2 regions of the Serratia sp. MMO-28 genome follow, and region 1 is predicted to be linked to the other one. Evidence: predicted binding sites of a transcription regulator. Region 1 holds the regulator's gene; the other holds the start of a gene.

Region 1 (9,053 bases):
GCGGAACAAGCATTACATGATAAAAACCTGTTCCTCACCACGGCTAGCCACGATCTTCGCCAACCGATTCACGCGATGGGATTTTTGATTGCAGCGATCGTACACAAGAATCGCGATCCCCTGCTGAATCCGCAACTCCATGATCTGCAGGAAAGTGTGCGTTCATTACACTTAATGTTCAACTCACTGTTAGACCTGACAATCATAGAAAATAATGCTGTCAATGTTCCGGCAACAGAAGTGGAATTAGTGCCATTAATCAACTCTATCGTCACTCTGTTTCGTGAAGAGGCGAATAACCGAGGCTTAACGCTACGTGCGCGATTTCCCCAGCAACGCTGCGTTGCTTTAGGCGATCTCTCGCTGCTCAAGCAGTCATTAATCAATCTGACGCACAACGCACTGCGCTATACGCAACAAGGTGGGGTGCTGATCTCTGTTCGCCCGCGTGGTAAAGAGTGGTTGATCGAGGTCTGGGACACCGGGATCGGCGTTGCGGACGCTGAAAAAAGCCAGATTTTCTCCCCCTTCTATCGCCCCGAGCTTGCCTGGCGTATAGACAGTGCCGGGCATGGACTGGGCCTGGCGGTGGTAGCAAGATGCGCGAAACTGATGAAAGTACAGTGCGGAATGAGCTCGATAGAGGGAAAAGGCTCACGTTTTTGGATGCGCGTGCCGGCCAGCGACACCGTGACGGCCCGGGCTCCATTAGCCGTTCAGCAGAAATCGTTATCCGCGCCACACAGAATGCTTACCGGAACCTGTCTGGTCGTCGACGATGATCCGCTGGTCACCGCCGCCTGGGCCAGCTTGATGCAGGCTTGGGGGGTAACGGTACGCTGCGTTGCTTCTGCCAACGAAGCTTTTACCCTGCTTGAAAGTGGTTTTTCTCCACAGGCGATTTTGTGCGATCAGCGCCTGCGCTCGGGTGAGAGTGGGTTCGATATTTTGCAGGAGTTACTCCACCGCTTCCCACAGGCCTGTGGCGCCATGGTCAGCGGCGAGTTTAATTCGGAGATATTGCAACAAGCGGAAAAAGAAGGCTACCTGGTGTTATCCAAGCCCTTGGAACCCTCGCAGCTGCATGCATTGCTTTCACAGTGGCTTTCCCCTGAACAAAATCGATGATTAGCCTCAACAACGTGCGGCTTGCAAGATCACCATGACATTCATCAGGCGGGCCGAGCTCTGCCTAATCATGATATTCTAGCGGGATGTCTTTAAGTCACGAACTCACCATGAAACTACATTATCAACTTTTAGCTTCTAACGCTCCCACGCTACCGGTGGTGTTGATCCACGGCATGTTCGGCAATCTGGATAACCTTGGCGTACTGGCTCGCGATCTGAATCAACAGCATCGGGTCATCAAAGTCGATCTGCGCAATCATGGCCTTTCGCCGCGTGCTGAAGAGATGACTTACCCGGCAATGGCGCAAGATCTGCTGACGCTGCTGGACGACCTGCAGGTGGATAAGGCCATCGTTATCGGCCACTCCATGGGGGGCAAGGCCGCTATGGCGCTGACCGCGATAGCGCCGGAGCGCATTGCACAGCTGATCGTCATCGATATCGCCCCGGTAGCGTATGACGTGCGCCGCCACGACAAGATTTTTACCGCTCTGCAGGCGGTCACCGCTGCCGGTATTACCCAGCGGCAAGCGGCAGCACAGCTCATGCGCGAATATCTGGACGAAGAAGGCGTAATCCAGTTCCTGTTGAAGTCTTTCAATGCCGGAACTTGGCGCTTCAACCTGCCAGTCCTGATCGCACAATACGAAAGCATTATCGGCTGGCAAGAGGTGCCTGCCTGGCCACATCCAACGCTTTTTATCCGCGGTGGGCTTTCGCCTTATGTGCAGGATCAATACCGCGAAAGCATTGCCCGTCAATTCCCTCAGGCCCGGGCTTACGTCGTTGCGGGCACCGGCCATTGGGTGCATGCGGAAAAACCGGACGCCGTGTTGCGGGCTATCCATCGCTTCCTGGATGATGTCTGAGTCAAAATGGTGAAAAAACGTGCTAAAGAGAATGAGTTAGCACGTTTCTGGCTAAGTTAGGCATTGTCGTTGCTCCATCTGCTGGGGTAATATGGCGCGCTATTTCCGACGCCTTTCAGGCTGCAACCTCGTGGGCTGCATATGGCCTGAAATCCTGTGGGATATAATTTTGCCACCCTGTCCAACGAGCAAATCTGTGCTTGGCTGGGGGTAAATTTGGGTTAGGGTTTATTAGCCCGAATGGTGTTAACTGAAGCGTCTTGAAGCGCAAACGCGCTTTTGGATACAAACTCCCTTGCAGTAGTCCGCAACAATGGCAAAAGAACAAACGGATCGCACGACGCTGGATCTGTTCGCAGATGAACGCCGTCCAGGGCGCCCGAAAACCAACCCGCTTTCCCGTGATGAGCAGCTTAGAATCAATAAGCGCAATCAGCTACGGCGTGACAAAGTGCGTGGATTGCGGCGCGTGGAGCTGAAAATCAACGCAGACGCCGTGGATGCTCTGAACAGGCTGGCGGACCAGCGCAACATCAGCCGCAGCGAATTGATTGAACAAATGCTGCTGGCAAAACTGGCGGAAGAACAACCAGAACAATGATCTTGGCAGCCGCACGCGCGGCGCGGCGTTAAGGATGACGCCAGATCAACACCGCTTGCAGTCATTCCCCAGGCATCGCATAAATGCGATAAAACCCCAGAGCAGATTTCTGGCATGATAGACATTTACTGGCAAGAGAGAGTCCCCAGGTTGAACTCTTGCCTTGATCTTACGTAATACGATCCCCAAAGAGTTCGTTGTTGCAGGTAAGCAACCGGCAGACTCCAGGTATCTCATTGAATTAAAAGGTTATCTGTACTATGGCTCATGTAGGCATTTTCTTTGGCAGCGATACTGGCAATACCGAAAACATTGCCAAGATGATCCAGAAAAATCTTCAGCAAAAGTTTGGCAAAGAGGTCGCTGAGATCCGCGACATCGCCAAAAGCAGCAAAGAAGATCTGGAAGCTTTCGACATCCTGCTGCTCGGCATCCCAACCTGGTACTACGGTGAAGCACAGTGTGACTGGGATGATTTTTTCCCAACGCTGGAAGACATCGACTTCAACGGTAAGTTAGTCGCCCTGTTTGGTTGTGGTGACCAAGAAGACTATGCAGAATATTTCTGCGATGCGATGGGTACCATCCGTGACATCATTGAACCACGTGGTGCCGCGATCGTCGGCCACTGGCCAACAAAAGGCTACCACTTCGAAGCCTCTAAAGGCTTGGCAGATGACGATCACTTCGTCGGCCTGGCGATTGACGAAGATCGTCAGCCAGAACTGACCAATGACCGCGTAGATGCCTGGGTCAAACAAATCAGTGAAGAACTGAGCCTGGCCGATATCGTCGGCTAAGCCCTCCAGATATTGCACAAAGCCCTGCAAAGCGCATAGTATTGGCTGCAGGGCTGCCATCGGCATCACGTATTAGAGCAATAGAAGCTACAAGTCTGTAACTTCCCGCACCATCACGGTAGACTGAAGTATCGGTTTATCCCATCCATCAAGACGTTGCATGTACTCTATGCAACAGTGCAGATATACCTTTGTTAACAACCGACGGTTTCTATTTAGGGCAAGCGGTTCTATAATGAGACGCAATTAACTCTTTTTGTGCCGACCGATGCCATAGGCGAAAACGCCTCAACTTGATTAGCATAGTAACAGGACTGAATCCGCATGACTGACAACAATAACGCATTGAAGAAGGCCGGCTTAAAAGTCACGCTTCCGCGACTCAAAATCCTGGAAGTCTTGCAAGATCCGGCATGCCATCACGTCAGTGCGGAAGATCTGTACAAAAAACTGATAGATATGGGTGAAGAAATCGGCTTGGCAACGGTTTACCGCGTGCTGAACCAATTTGATGATGCGGGCATTGTGACGCGTCACAATTTTGAAGGCGGGAAATCCGTGTTCGAACTCACCCAACAGCATCACCATGATCACCTGATTTGCCTGGATTGCGGCAAAGTGATCGAATTCAGCGATGAATCTATCGAAGCGCGTCAACGTGATATCGCCAAGCAGCACGGCATCAAACTCACCAATCACAGTCTGTATCTGTATGGCCATTGTGAAGTGGGTGACTGCCGCGAGAACGATACGCTGCACGACAAAAGATAGCTCTACTGACCAGAATTGAGGAACCGCCCGCGAAACGGCGGTTTTTTTATGCCCGTAATTTACAGGCAAAAAAATCCCCGGACCTGCCGGGGAAAACAACGGCTAAACATAACTCTCTTGCAACACTTCTTTCAGACACAGGACACATTTGCAGCCCATCCGCCGACACGCAGATGGGCTATTTTTTAGCTTAGGCTTTTACTGGCTCAGCACGGCTGAAGCGCTTACCGTCTGGGCTGATAGCACGAACTTGAACATCATCCGCTACGGCCGGGCGTGCGCGATCGTCGTAACGCTGCCACTGTTTGCCACCGTCGGTAGAATATTCAATCCCCAGGCCTGGCAGGGCGATGTTGGCCTCCAGCTTACCATCGACAATGCGTGCCCCTGGGACTGGCAGACGGTAGCTCACGCCGCCTTTATCCAGCTTGGCCAGTTCGCGTTGCCCGATCAGGTTGGCAAAACGCAGCCAATCTTTCTCCAAGGTTTTGGTATCAACCTGATGGGTTTCGCCGCCTTTATACTCGCGACCCGCTTTATAATCCTGCTCCCAACTCGCACGGTGCCAGGCACGTTCTGCGACAGACAGCGCGCGTGGGAAGATCATGTACTCCATTTGCGGATCGGTACGCACAACCTCACTCCACAGCTGGGCGGAGAGACCATAGGCACCCGGCCACGGTTTGTCGCTCTTGGCGCTGAAGTGGTTGCCATCTCGGTCAACCGAAGTTTCAGCATTTTGCGGCAGGTTGTTTGGCGCAAAGCTGAAGATCTTCTGCTCATCGCTGAAACGCGTGCCCCAGTAGTAACCATGCTCGTCTGGGGTCACTTCATACGGGAAGTCCATATAGACATAGTCCGGGTTAGAGATCACCACGTCATAGCCTTTGTTCGCCCAGTCGTTAGCCGAGTCGAAACCGCCCCAGTACAGGGTATCCCAGAAGTTCACCGCAACATTCTTGGTGGCGAAGGCTTTTGAATCTTTGGCATCTTTCAGGCCATCCTGCCACGCCTGCATTCTGTCAATGCCGTGCGCTTTCACCAGTTGGCTGACCTCCAGGCCGAAGTAGCTTGGCAAGTGTTCCATATCTTCCACTTTGCCTTCTTTAACGATCGCCTGACAAACCTGAGACTTGGCCCATGGTTTGTCTTCTTTGCTCAGATCAAGAATGCCCTTGCCCGCTTCCGGCTTCTTCACGTCGGTATAACCGGCACCTAAGCGGATGTTTTTCGCTTCATCCCCACCAAAATGCCAGGTTTGCAGCGGCTGACCGGCTTCTTTGTGCATCTGGGCAACTTCGCCAATCACCTTATCTACAAAGTTCTTGGATGAGTCCAGGCACGGGTTCAGGTAGCTCTGGCGGTTAAAATACTGCACCGAGGTGGTATTAGAGGTATCGGTCGGATCCACCAGACGGAACTCATTCGCCTCTTTCTCTTTGCCTTCAGCCAGCAGTTTCTTGTAGCGCGCTTCCATGGAAACAATCGCTGCACGGGCGTGCGCAGGCATGTCGATCTCAGGGATCACTTCAATCTGGCGTGCCTGAGCATATTTAACGATGTCGATATAATCCTGACGGGAGAAGAACCCACCGTGCGGTTCTGGGCCTGAGCCGTATTGCGGTAGCAGACAGGTGGTTTCGCTCAGATCGTGGCAGCGCTGCCCCCCCACCGCGGTCAGTTCCGGCAAGCCTGGGATCTCAATACGCCAGCCTTCATCGTCCGTCAGGTGGAAGTGGAATTTGTTCAGCTTATAGGCCGCCATCTGATCCAGCAGGCGCAGCACCGCATCTTTATGGTGGAAGTTACGCGCAACGTCCAGGAAGATGCCGCGGTACTGGAAGCGTGGTGCGTCTTTAGCATCCAACGTCGCGATCTTCTTGCTGCCATCAGACGGGATCAGCGACAGGATAGATTGCAGGCCATAGAACACCCCAGCCTGATCGAAACCGGTAACCACCGCCCCTTTCTCACCAATCTTCAGTTGGTAAGCGCCAGAAACGGCCAGATCGCCTTTAAATGCAGCCGGCTGAATGTCGGTTCTGATCGGATAACCACCAGCATGGTTTGCCACACCCAGCAGTTCAAAACGCTGGGTTGCCGCATCTGCCGCCGGTTTGGTCAAAGCGCTCAGGTCCAGCGCCACGCCTTTGCTCAGATCAACATCCTGTTTATGAACGTTAACCTCCATCGGCGTAGGGATGATCTGGCCGCGCAATGCCGCCGCTGGCAGCACTTTCAGATCCTGGTTCTTGGTGAAGCGGCTTTCAGGCACCATCAGAATATTATGGTCATCCTTGGTGCGTTTCCACTGGTCACCGGTAAATGGCGCAACAAACTGGTGTACATCTTCGGTATCGGTATTCGCCAGGATCTTAGGCTTGGCATCGCCCGAAGTGGCATACCAGCGCGGTAAGAAGTCACTGTGGAACAGTTGCCAGTATTCAGCAATAATCGGAATTTCAACGGCCTGATTAGCCGGGAAGCTGGTAAATTTGTCGGTAGGTTCCAGCTTGTACAGATCGCCGGTGATATGGGTAATTTTGAACTGCTCATTATCCACTTTCAGCGTCTGGCGTGGGCTGTGGAAATAAATCGCCCAGTCTTTATCCTTGATTTCCTGCCCTGCGTTAGTCAGGGTAATCAATACCTTATTACAAGATGCCCAATCGGCACCCAGCTTGGCGCAATCGACGCCATTATCCGCAGCACGGTTGTCCTGCATCTTCAGATTCACTTTCAACTGGCTGAGTTGATCAACCACCTGCTGGTTAGCCATAGCTGAACCCACACTGCCAAATAGCCCGACGGTGGCTGTCAGAGCTGCGAGAGCACTCATCTTGAACTTGTTCATCTTCAACCTCTTCGGTTATCAGTCATTATTATCGCGAATCTCTAGGCAAAGTTTGCCGCTGCACGCCATCTCAAAGCATTGCTGCTCTGGCTGCGGGCGGCGATAGGCGCTGGATCAGGCCACAGCAGCCAATAATGAGACTCGCGTTAAAGCATTATTTCCCCGGCAGCCTTGCCACCGGGGAAAGCATTAGAAGATCGTGAATGGCGCAATAACGATGAACTTGACGTCTTTTTCATCCTGGAAAATGTTGCCGAAGCCACCACTCCAGCTAGGCAGATCGGAATGGTTGTTGTATTGCGTGAAGTGCAGCTTGAAGGATGTGCCTTTAGCACGGCCGTCCTGCAGGGTATACATGGCATCCAGGCTGTAAGCGCTCTCACGCAGACGCTGGCTCTGATCGTAAATCGGGTTGGAGCTTGGCCTCGCATCCCAGGCATAAACATAAGAGGCACCGACAGACATGCCAGCCAGATCCCATTTGCTCAGGTCATACACCACGCCGCCGTAAACCGCTTTTTCGCCGTTGGCGTTGAAGTCGGAACGGTTATCCCACCAGATATCGAGACGGCCATTAGAAGAGGCGTAAGTCGGGGTCATACGCTGCAGGAAATAACCCTGGTTACCCTCCGCTTTAACCATGGTGCCTTCCAGACGCCAGTTGAACTGGCCGGTGGTATAACCGAAGGTCAACGCCTGCAGCCATGCCAAACCGTCGTAGATGCTGTTTGGATCGTTCTGGTTGCTGATACGATCTTCAGCACCGTAGAACTGATAGCTGGTGGTCAACGGGCTGCCCGCCACATCAAATTTGTAGGAAGCCTTGGTGAAATACTGATTCACGTAGCCTTGTGCCTGCCCGAAAGCGGCTTCCAGCACCAGCTCGTTTTTGAAGTCGTATTTAGCGCCCAGCGAGTGCAGGTAGGAAACGCTGGTTTTTCTGTCATTCTGACGGAAATCATCCATCTCCAGGTGCCAAGGCGCTTTGTACTTGTCAGTCCACATGTAGGAGAAGCTCAGAGCACCGGAATCACCGTAGTCAAAGTGGGCCCCCGCTTCAGCCCCTTGGTAAGTGCCTGGCATAAAGCTCCAGTGTGGTGCAAGCAGCGTCTGACCACTTGGTTGGATATAACCCGCACGAGCCCACATCGGGCCATATTTGAATTTACCAGCGGCTTTATACAGGCTGATGCCGCTTTTATCGCCAGAGTAGTCTTCATCATAGGTACGGTTGCGGCTGGAGAAGGCGATTTCGTTAGGGTGGCCACTTTCTTTGGATTCGGCGATTTCAATGGCGCTGAAGGCCCCGACATCCAGGCCGAACATATCCATGGCATAGCCGGAGGTAAAATCCAGGCTCAGGTTGGCAGTGGCGTGCGACAGGTTGGTAGTATAAGAGTTGTAGTTAGGGTTCTTCACCGTCACTTTCGTGCCATCGGGTAAGGTTTCTTCTTTCGTTTCATTGAGATCTTTGCGATCGCGTTGACGTTGCCAGTAATAAACCCCACCGGTCATCGTTGAATCATCGATAAACCCTGCCGCTTGCGCTTCAGGCGCCATAGCAAACCCGGTTCCTAACAATGCACCCGCGATAGCGAGTACCAGCGTTTTACGCTGAGCACCATGCGTACCCATAAGAAAATTCCTCTTTGACTTGACTTTAAAAGTGCGTCCGCCGGTGTTCACCACAGCCCTGCTCGGACGCTAATAAAAACCCAATCGGGTAAAAATTCTGCTGGCAGGAGAAAATTCCGCTCAGCTTTATTGCTATCGCTAGACTATTTTTCGCGACGCGAATTATCAAATGAAAAGTGAGAGAGAATTGTCAAAGTATGACAAAGAGCACATATCGATGAGATTTTGTTACATGAATCGGCAATCTCTGTTTTTGAATAAAAAATTCAATAAAATCAGAATAAATGTCGATATCTCAGTGAATCACTTAAGACACGAAAGGTTTCAGCCTGACAAAAACAACTACTTATAGGAAAAAATGAGAGCGCTCTATAAATGATATTAATTCGCAT
Region 2 (9,053 bases), on a different contig from region 1:
GTTGCCCCCTGCGGCGGCGGTGTTGACGCTCAATGAACGTTCAATCAGCAGGCGCTCGAGCAGAATATGGGTTTCACCGCGGGCGAAGCCCTGCACCGAGACAATGGCACCGCTGCGCTGAGCGATGTGCTCGCACAGGGTGCGTAGCTGATCGGCATCGCCGTGGTAGATCGCGGCATCAAACGCCACCTTATCCTGCTGCCAGTCTTTGCTGAAGCTGATGCGCGCCTGCACGGCGGCGGGCAGGCGGCGGAACAGCGTGCGCTGCAACTCTGCTTCCGGCCACAGCACCTGGCTGCCCACGGCCAATACTGCCGCCAACTGAGCCAGCGCATCGGCATCGTTATCGGCCAGGCACAGCACGCGTTCACGCGGCAGCAGAGCGTAAGTATTGCGCTCCCCGGTCGGCCCCGGCAGAGGCCGCACGATCCCACCTTGGCCCAGTTCGGCATACTGTTGCGCCAGCGCCGCCAGGTCGTGCTGCTTTTCGGCCACGGCCCACTGCTCCAGCGCCTGATGCGGTGCCAGTAGAGCCGGGCGCGCCGTTGCTTCCTGCGGGCGTTCGCTATCTTGGCGGTTCAGGGTGCGCTGCACTGCATCCATTGGGCGGCTAGCGAGCAGACGGTACAGATAGAGCGGCCCACCAGCTTTCGGGCCGGTGCCGGACAGGCCTTCGCCACCAAACGGTTGCACACCAACCACCGCGCCGACCATATTGCGGTTAACGTACAGGTTGCCGACCTTGGCGCTGCCGGTCACGCGGGCGATGGTTTCATCAATACGCGTATGAATGCCTAACGTCAGGCCATAGCCAGCGGCGTTGATCTGCTCAACCAGCTTATCCAGATTGGCACGTTGATAACGCACCACGTGCAGCACTGGGCCAAAGATCTCTTTCTGCAGCTCATCGAAGCTGTCCAGTTCGATCAGCGTGGGTTTGATAAAGGTGCCGCGTGCCCACTCTTTCTCGTCCTGCCCGTTGCCTTTGGCGGCCTGATAAACCTTGCGGCCCTTGGCGCGCATGGCTTGAATATGGCGCTCAATACCGGTTTTGGCTTCAATATCGATGACCGGGCCGATGTCGGTCGACAGGCGCTCTGGGTTACCCATGCGGCATTCGGCCATGGCTCCGCGCAGCATTTGCAGCGTGTGTTCCGCCACATCTTCCTGAATACACAGGATGCGCAGTGCAGAGCAGCGCTGCCCCGCGCTGTCGAAGGCCGAAGCCACCACGTCGGTTACTACCTGTTCGGTCAGTGCGGAAGAGTCGACGATCATGGCGTTCAGGCCACCGGTTTCGGCGATCAACGGCGTTGGGCGGCCTTGCGGATCCAGGCGGCCAGCGATGCTGCGTTGCAGAATACCGGCGACTTCGGTAGAGCCTGTGAACATCACGCCGCGCACGCGGGCGTCGTTAACCAATACCGATCCCACGGTTTCACCTTGGCCTGGCAGCAACTGCAAGACACCCTGCGGTATTCCGGCCTCCAGCAGGATCCGCACCGCCTGCGCGGCCACCAGCGGCGTTTGCTCCGCCGGTTTGGCCAGCACGCTGTTGCCTGCGGCGAGCGCGGCAGCAACCTGGCCGGTGAAGATCGCCAGCGGGAAGTTCCACGGGCTGATGCACACCACCGGGCCGAGCGGGCGATGGCTGTCGTTGGCAAAGTCGTCACGCACCTGGCCAGCGTAGTAGTACAGAAAATCAACCGCCTCACGCACTTCGGCGATGGCGTTGCTGAACGTTTTGCCCGCTTCACGCACCAGAATGCCCAGCAGGTTCTGCAACTGGCCCTCCATCAGTTCAGCCGCGCGCTCCAGAATGGCCGCGCGTTCAGCCGGAGGGGTGGCAAACCAGATTGGCCCGGCCGCGGCCGCGGCGTCCAGCGCCCGGCTGACCTCGCCCGCGGTGGCTTCACGCACGTAACCGACGATATCCCCCGGTTCTGCTGGGTTGAGCACCGGTTGTTCCACGCCCTGATCCAGCGCGGCATCGATAATAGGTTCGGCGCGCCATGGCTGTGCGGCACTGGTGAGCAGCGCGCTGGACAGCGAGGCCAGGCGATGTTCGTTGGCGAGATCCAAACCGTTGGAGTTGACGCGTTTGTCGCCGTACAGTTCACGCGGCAACGGAATGCGTGGATGCGGCAGGCCGATCTGGCCTTCGCTGGCCGCCAGCACTTCAACGGCGCTGACCGGATCGGCCACCAGTTCATCCAACGGCAGTGTGGCATCGGCGATACGGTTAACAAATGAGGTGTTAGCCCCGTTTTCCAGCAGGCGACGCACCAGATAAGCCAGCAGGGTTTCATGCGTGCCTACCGGGGCGTAAATGCGGCAAGGGCGGTTCAGTTTGCCGTCGGCCACTTTGCCAACCACCTGTTCGTACAGCGGTTCACCCATGCCGTGCAGGCACTGGAACTCATACTGCCCCGGATAGTAGTTATTACCGGCCAGATGATAGATGGCGCTCAGGGTATGGGCGTTGTGGGTGGCAAACTGCGGGTAGATCAGGTTCGGTACGGCCAGCAGCTTACGGGCGCAGGCCAGATAGGAAACGTCGGTATACACCTTGCGGGTATAAACCGGGTAGCCTTCCAGGCCGTCCATCTGGGCACGTTTGATCTCGCTGTCCCAGTAGGCGCCTTTCACCAGGCGGATCATCAGGCGACGACGGCTGCGGCTTGCCATATCAATCACCGCATCAATGGCAAACGGGCAGCGCTTCTGATAAGCCTGGATCACGAAGCCAATGCCGTTCCAGCCCGTCAATTGTGGTTCAAAGCACAGCTTTTCCAGCAGATCGAGCGAGATCTCCAGCCGATCGGCTTCTTCGGCGTCAATGTTGATGCCGATATCATACTGGCGTGCCTGTAATGTCAGCGACAGCAGGCGCGGATACAGCTCGTCCATTACGCGATCGTATTGTGCCCGGCTGTAGCGCGGGTGCAGAGCTGAAAGCTTGATCGAGATTCCTGGGCCTTCATAGATGCCGCGGCCGTTAGAGGCTTTGCCGATGGCGTGGATCGCCTGCTGATAAGACACCAGATACGCCTGCGCGTCGGCCTCGGTCAGCGCCGCTTCGCCCAGCATGTCGTAAGAATAACGGAACCCTTTATCTTCCAGCTTGCGGGCGTTGGCCAGCGCTTCAGCGATGGTTTCACCGGTGACAAACTGCTCGCCCATCAGGCGCATGGCCATATCCACGCCTTTGCGGATCAACGGTTCGCCGCTCTTGCCGATAATGCGGTTCAGCGAACTCGACAGGTTGGTTTCATTGTGGGTAGACACCAGCTTGCCGGTAAACAGCAGGCCCCAAGTCGTGGCGTTGACGAACAGCGATGGGCTGCGGCCAAGGTGCGAATGCCAGTTACCGTTGCTGATTTTGTCGCGGATCAACGCATCGCGCGTCGGTTTGTCTGGGATACGCAGCAGCGCTTCCGCCAGGCACATCAGCGCCACGCCTTCTTGTGAAGACAGCGAAAACTCCTGCAGTAAACTTTGCACCATGCCAGCACGGCCATTGGCCGTTTTTTGGTTGCGCATCTTCTCGGCGATGCCATACGCCAGCTTGTGGGTCGCCTGGGCCTGATCGGCAGGCAGACGCGCCTGTTCCAGCAGCATCGGCACCGCTTCGGTTTCCGGGCGGCGGTAGGCGGCGGTAATGGCAGCGCGGGTGACGGACTGCGGCAGGATCTGTTCGGCAAAATCCAGGAATGGCTGGTGGGACTCTTCATGGGTTTGCGGCATAATGTCGTCCGCTTCGGCCAGCCCGGCGGCGGCGAGCGCAGGCAGTTCGGGAAGATCGGAACCGCTTTCGAGACGCTCGAGGTAATTAAAAATGGCTTGCTTGATTAGCCAGTGCGGCGTGCGGTCGATGCGCTGTGCCGCGCTTTTAATCCGGTCACGTGTGGCTTCATCAAGCTTCACGCCCATAGTGGTAGTGCCCATGCCAGTCCAACTCCTGTGTTTAGAACCTATCCCATCAGGCATACAGAGAGCGTGCAGATAAGCCTGCTGGGATAGGTTCGTAGCTAGGTTGTGTTATTAATGCGGACAATATCCAGCATGTTGCAACTTTGTGCAACCTTGTTAAATCAGGGCCGTGATTGAAGTGTGATTTCAATCGGTTTTTTAACATCGAACTACGGTACGGATCTTGCGGGCATCTGCGGCTGCCGGTTATCCAGGGCCGTATTTCCCTGCATTAAACAGGGATAATGGAGAGGTGCAACTCATTTTATGATGGATGAGTGCAACCTATTGGGTGGTTAAATGTGACGCAGGGTGAACTTTGTGTAACTTTATTGTTAAATATCTTGTTGGCTGCGGGGGGCCTCATCTAGGATAGCCCGCGTTTATACACGCCATACTTCAAGTTGCATCGGTGTTGGCTACGTCTGCTCGCACCCGTCGCAGAGTTTTCTATGCTCCTGGCGGCTCTCGAACTGGCCGCCTGCATGCAACTCGAATTATTTAGGTATAGACCATGCCGGGCAGAAACTATCTTTACCCGCTGCCTATCGCAATGCGCCACGTTCCGGCACTTGGCGGGTGAAATACATGACATAAAAATACCCGATGCATTTCAGCTGCCTGCCAATACGTGGCCGTCTGAAAGATAAAGGGAATAATAAAAGTGGAGAGTTGAATGACAATGAGCACACCGATGCTGGTGACCTTCCTGGTGTACATTTTTGGGATGGTGTTAATCGGCTTACTCGCCTACCGGGCGACCAACAACTTTGATGACTATATTCTGGGCGGCCGCAGCCTGGGTAGCGTGGTGACCGCGCTTTCCGCCGGGGCATCCGATATGAGCGGCTGGCTGCTGATGGGCCTGCCGGGGGCGATCTTCCTGTCCGGTATTTCAGAAAGCTGGATCGCCATCGGCCTGACGATTGGCGCTTACCTGAACTGGAAGCTGGTGGCTGGCCGGTTGCGCGTGCATACCGAAGCCAACAATAACGCCCTGACGCTGCCAGACTATTTCACCAGCCGTTTTGAAGACAACAGCAAGCTGCTGCGGGTGATTTCCGCCATCGTCATTCTGGTGTTTTTCACCATCTACTGTGCCTCGGGCATTGTGGCCGGTGCGCGTCTGTTTGAAAGCACCTTCGGCATGAGCTACGGCACGGCGCTGTGGGCCGGTGCGGCAGCCACCATCCTTTACACCTTTATCGGCGGGTTCCTGGCGGTGAGCTGGACCGATACCGTGCAGGCCAGCCTGATGATTTTTGCGCTGATCCTCACGCCGGTGATCGTGATTTTCGCCGTTGGCGGGATCGACACGTCGATGCTGGTGATTGCCGCTAAAAACCCGGCCAACGTTGACATGATGAAAGGGCTGAATTTTGTCGCCATTCTGTCGCTGATGGGCTGGGGGCTGGGGTATTTCGGCCAGCCGCATATTCTGGCGCGCTTCATGGCGGCAGATTCCCACCGCACTATCCGCAGCGCACGCCGGATCAGTATGACCTGGATGATCCTGTGCCTGACCGGCACCATTGCGGTCGGTTTCTTCGGCATCGCCTATTTTGCCAATAACCCGGAACAGGCGGGGAATGTGTCACAGAATGGCGAGCGGGTCTTTATTGAGCTGGCCATGTTGCTGTTCAACCCTTGGATCGCGGGCATTCTGTTGTCGGCGATTCTGGCGGCGGTGATGAGTACCCTGAGCTGCCAGTTGCTGGTGTGTTCAAGCGCGATTACCGAGGATTTGTACAAAGCCTTCCTGCGTAAAGGTGCCAGCCAACGTGAGCTGGTGTGGGTGGGGCGTGCCATGGTGCTGCTGGTGGCACTGATCGCGATCGCGCTGGCCGCCAATCCGGAAAACCGTGTATTGGGCCTGGTTAGCTATGCCTGGGCAGGGTTCGGTGCTGCGTTTGGCCCGGTGGTGCTGATCTCGGTCATGTGGTCACGCATGACGCGCAACGGCGCTCTGGCCGGTATGCTGGTGGGGGCGATCACCGTGATCGTCTGGAAGCAGTATGCCTGGCTGGACCTGTATGAAATCATCCCTGGCTTCCTGTTTGGCAGCATCGCCATCGTGCTGGTCAGCCTGATGGGGCGCAAGCCTTCGGCGACCATGACCGAGCGTTTTGACCTGGCTGAAGCCGAGTTTAAAACGGTGTAATGCCTGTTTAGCCTCCTCCTGACGATCGGGAGGAGGCTGCAACATCACTCCCTTCCTGGCCTGCTTTTCTCCCTGCTGTAACAACTGGCGACATTTGATTAGTAAAAATCACGCGCCCCTCTCTTGTATTTCTTTTTTCAATAATGATAATCACTATCGTTCTTGTTTACTTTTCTTTACATTGCTTGCGGCTGGGTTGCTCGCGTGCCAGCACCTTTTCAGGGGTTACTTATTTATGTTCGTTCCCTTTCTTATCATGTTCCGTGAGGGGCTGGAGGCCGCGCTGATCGTCAGCCTGATCGCCAGCTATCTGAAGCGTACTCAACGGGGCCAATGGCTCGGCATCGTGTGGATAGGTGTGATCGTTGCCGTTGCGCTGTGTTTGGCATTGGGCATCTTCATCAATCAAACCACCGGCGAATTCCCGCAAAAGCAGCAAGAGCTGTTCGAAGGGCTGGTCGCGATAGTGGCAGTCTGCATCCTCACTTATATGGTGTTCTGGATGCGGAAGGTGTCCAAGTCGGTCAAGGTGCATCTGGAAGGGGCGATCGATCACGCGCTCAACTCCGGCAAGGGCCAAGGCTGGGCGCTGGTGGCGATGGTGTTTTTTGCCGTTGCCCGCGAAGGGCTGGAGTCGGTGTTTTTCCTCTTGGCGGCGTTCCAGCAGGATGTCGGCAGCGCAGCGCCGATCGGTGCGCTTCTGGGGTTAGGAAGCGCCATCGTGGTCGGTATGCTGATCTACTGGGGCGGCGTGAAGCTGCATCTGGCTAAGTTCTTCAAATGGACCAGCCTGTTTATTCTGTTCGTCGCGGCCGGGTTGGCGGCGGGGGCGATCCGCGCTTTCCACGAAGCGGGCCTGTGGAATCACTTCCAGGCGATCGCCTTCGATCTCAGCAATACGCTGTCGACGCATTCGCTGCTTGGGACGCTTCTGGAGGGGATGTTCGGTTACCAGGAAGCGCCAAGCGTCAGCGAAGTGGTGGTCTATTTCCTTTATCTGATCCCCGCATTGGTTTTCTTTTTCCGCCCGCAGCGTACGGGGCCCGCAGTGTTCCCGGCGCAACATAAAATTCATCATTGATTTCATAGGGGATCTCATATGTCTACTCCGTTATTCCGCCGTAAGGCTCTGTGGTTAGCCACTCCGGCATTGGCATTCAGCCTCAATGCGTTGGCGGCGGACGTGCCGCAGGTGAAAGTCACCGTTAATGACCAGCAGTGTGAGCCCATGCAGTTGACCGTTGCGGCAGGGAAGACCCAGTTTGTGGTGCACAACGCCAGCCAGAAGAACCTGGAGTGGGAAATCCTTAAAGGGGTAATGGTGGTGGAGGAGCGTGAAAATATCGCGCCGGGCTTCAGCCAGAAAATGACGGCTAACCTGGAACCGGGTGAATATGACATGACCTGTGGCCTGTTAAGCAACCCGAAAGGCAAGCTGACGGTGACCGCCGCCGCTGCAGCAACCGATGGCAAACCGAATGCGTTGGATCTGGTCGGCCCGATTGCTGAATATAAAGTCTACGTTACCAAAGAGGTGGAAGGGCTGGTCAAGCAGAGCAAACTGTTCACCGAGGCGATCAAGGCTGGTGATGTGGCGCAGGCGCGCAAGCTGTATGCGCCAACCCGCCAGCATTATGAGCGTATCGAACCTATTGCTGAACTGTTCTCCGATCTGGATGGCAGCATTGATGCCCGTGAAGACGACTATGAGAACAAGGCGCAAGATCCGCACTTCACCGGTTTCCACCGTCTTGAAAAAGCGCTGTTCGCTGATAACAGCACTCAAGGCATGGGGCACTATGCCGAGCGTCTCTATAGCGACACGCTTGAACTGCAAAAACGCATTGGCGAACTGACCTTCCCGCCGAGCAAAGTGGTGGGCGGTGCTGCGGGCCTGATCGAAGAAGTGGCGGCCAGCAAGATCAGCGGTGAAGAAGACCGTTACAGCCGTACCGACCTGTGGGATTTCCAGGCCAACGTGGATGGCGCGCAGAAGATCGTCAATCTGCTGCGGCCGCTGCTGGAAAAAGCCAATCAGCCATTGCTGGCAAAGATCGATGCCAACTTTAAAACGGTGGATAGCGTGCTGGCGAAGTATAAAACCGCAGAGGGTTATGAATCTTACGAGAAGCTGACCGCTGCGGATCGTAATGCCATGAAAGGGCCGATCACCGCGCTGGCGGAAGATTTAGCGCAGTTGCGCGGCGTATTGGGTCTGGATTAAGGCGGCGTATTATGAGTCATCATTTCGGCCCGGAAGCTGGGCCGTTAACTCAGGAAGAAGGCACGCCCTCGCCATCACGCCGCCGTTTGCTGCAGGGGTTGGGCATGATCGGCGGAGCTTTGGTGCTGGGTGGGAATTCTTTGGCACAGGCGGCAAATAAAACCGAAGAACCCCTGGCGCAGCCGCAGGATGAACGCTGGCAGAAACAGCCGTTTTATGGTGCGCATCAGGCCGGTATTCTCACCCCACAGCAGGCGGCTATGATGCTGGTGGCCTTCGACGTGTTGGCCACCAATAAAACGGATCTTGAGCGCTTATTCCGCCTGTTGACCACGCGCATTGCGTTTCTCACCCGCGGGGGAAAAGCGCCGGAGATCGATCCCAAACTGCCTCCGTTGGATTCTGGCATCATGGGCTCGGAAATTTACCCGGATAACCTGACGATCACCCTGTCTGTCGGTGCTTCGCTGTTTGATGAACGCTTCGGCCTGCAGGCGTATAAACCGTTGCGCTTGCAGAAAATGACGCGCTTCCCGAACGATTCGCTGGATGCTGCGTTATGCCATGGCGATCTGCTGCTGCAAATCTGTGCCAATACCAATGAAACCGTGATCCACGCGCTGCGCGATATCATCAAGCATGCACCGGACTTGCTCAGCGTGCGCTGGAAGCGTGAAGGGTTTATCTCTGCCCATG

What was found. Region 1 encodes Fur, which represses iron uptake genes when iron is present. Its sites were predicted from a motif close to ATAATAATGAGAACNACTATCAA; they were not measured.
Region 2: a site for Fur is predicted at 6,271-6,293, ahead of efeU (iron uptake transporter permease EfeU). Genes of this name have one in related genera too.

Annotation. Positions count from the first base shown of each region.
Region 1 covers NZ_JBBCVB010000007.1:71,573-80,625, reverse strand. Annotated here, with positions in the region: gene WG891_RS08095 (hybrid sensor histidine kinase/response regulator) at 1-1,128, shown strand, start outside; gene ybfF (esterase) at 1,239-2,000, shown strand; gene ybfE (LexA regulated protein) at 2,314-2,601, shown strand; gene fldA (flavodoxin FldA) at 2,862-3,401, shown strand; gene fur (ferric iron uptake transcriptional regulator) at 3,726-4,172, shown strand; gene WG891_RS08070 (beta-N-acetylhexosaminidase) at 4,363-7,026, opposite strand; gene chiP (chitoporin ChiP) at 7,216-8,661, opposite strand.
Region 2 covers NZ_JBBCVB010000012.1:27,541-36,593, forward strand. Annotated here, with positions in the region: gene putA (trifunctional transcriptional regulator/proline dehydrogenase/L-glutamate gamma-semialdehyde dehydrogenase) at 1-3,948, opposite strand, end outside; gene putP (sodium/proline symporter PutP) at 4,649-6,133, shown strand; gene efeU (iron uptake transporter permease EfeU) at 6,369-7,214, shown strand; gene efeO (iron uptake system protein EfeO) at 7,233-8,357, shown strand; gene efeB (iron uptake transporter deferrochelatase/peroxidase subunit) at 8,369-9,053, shown strand, end outside.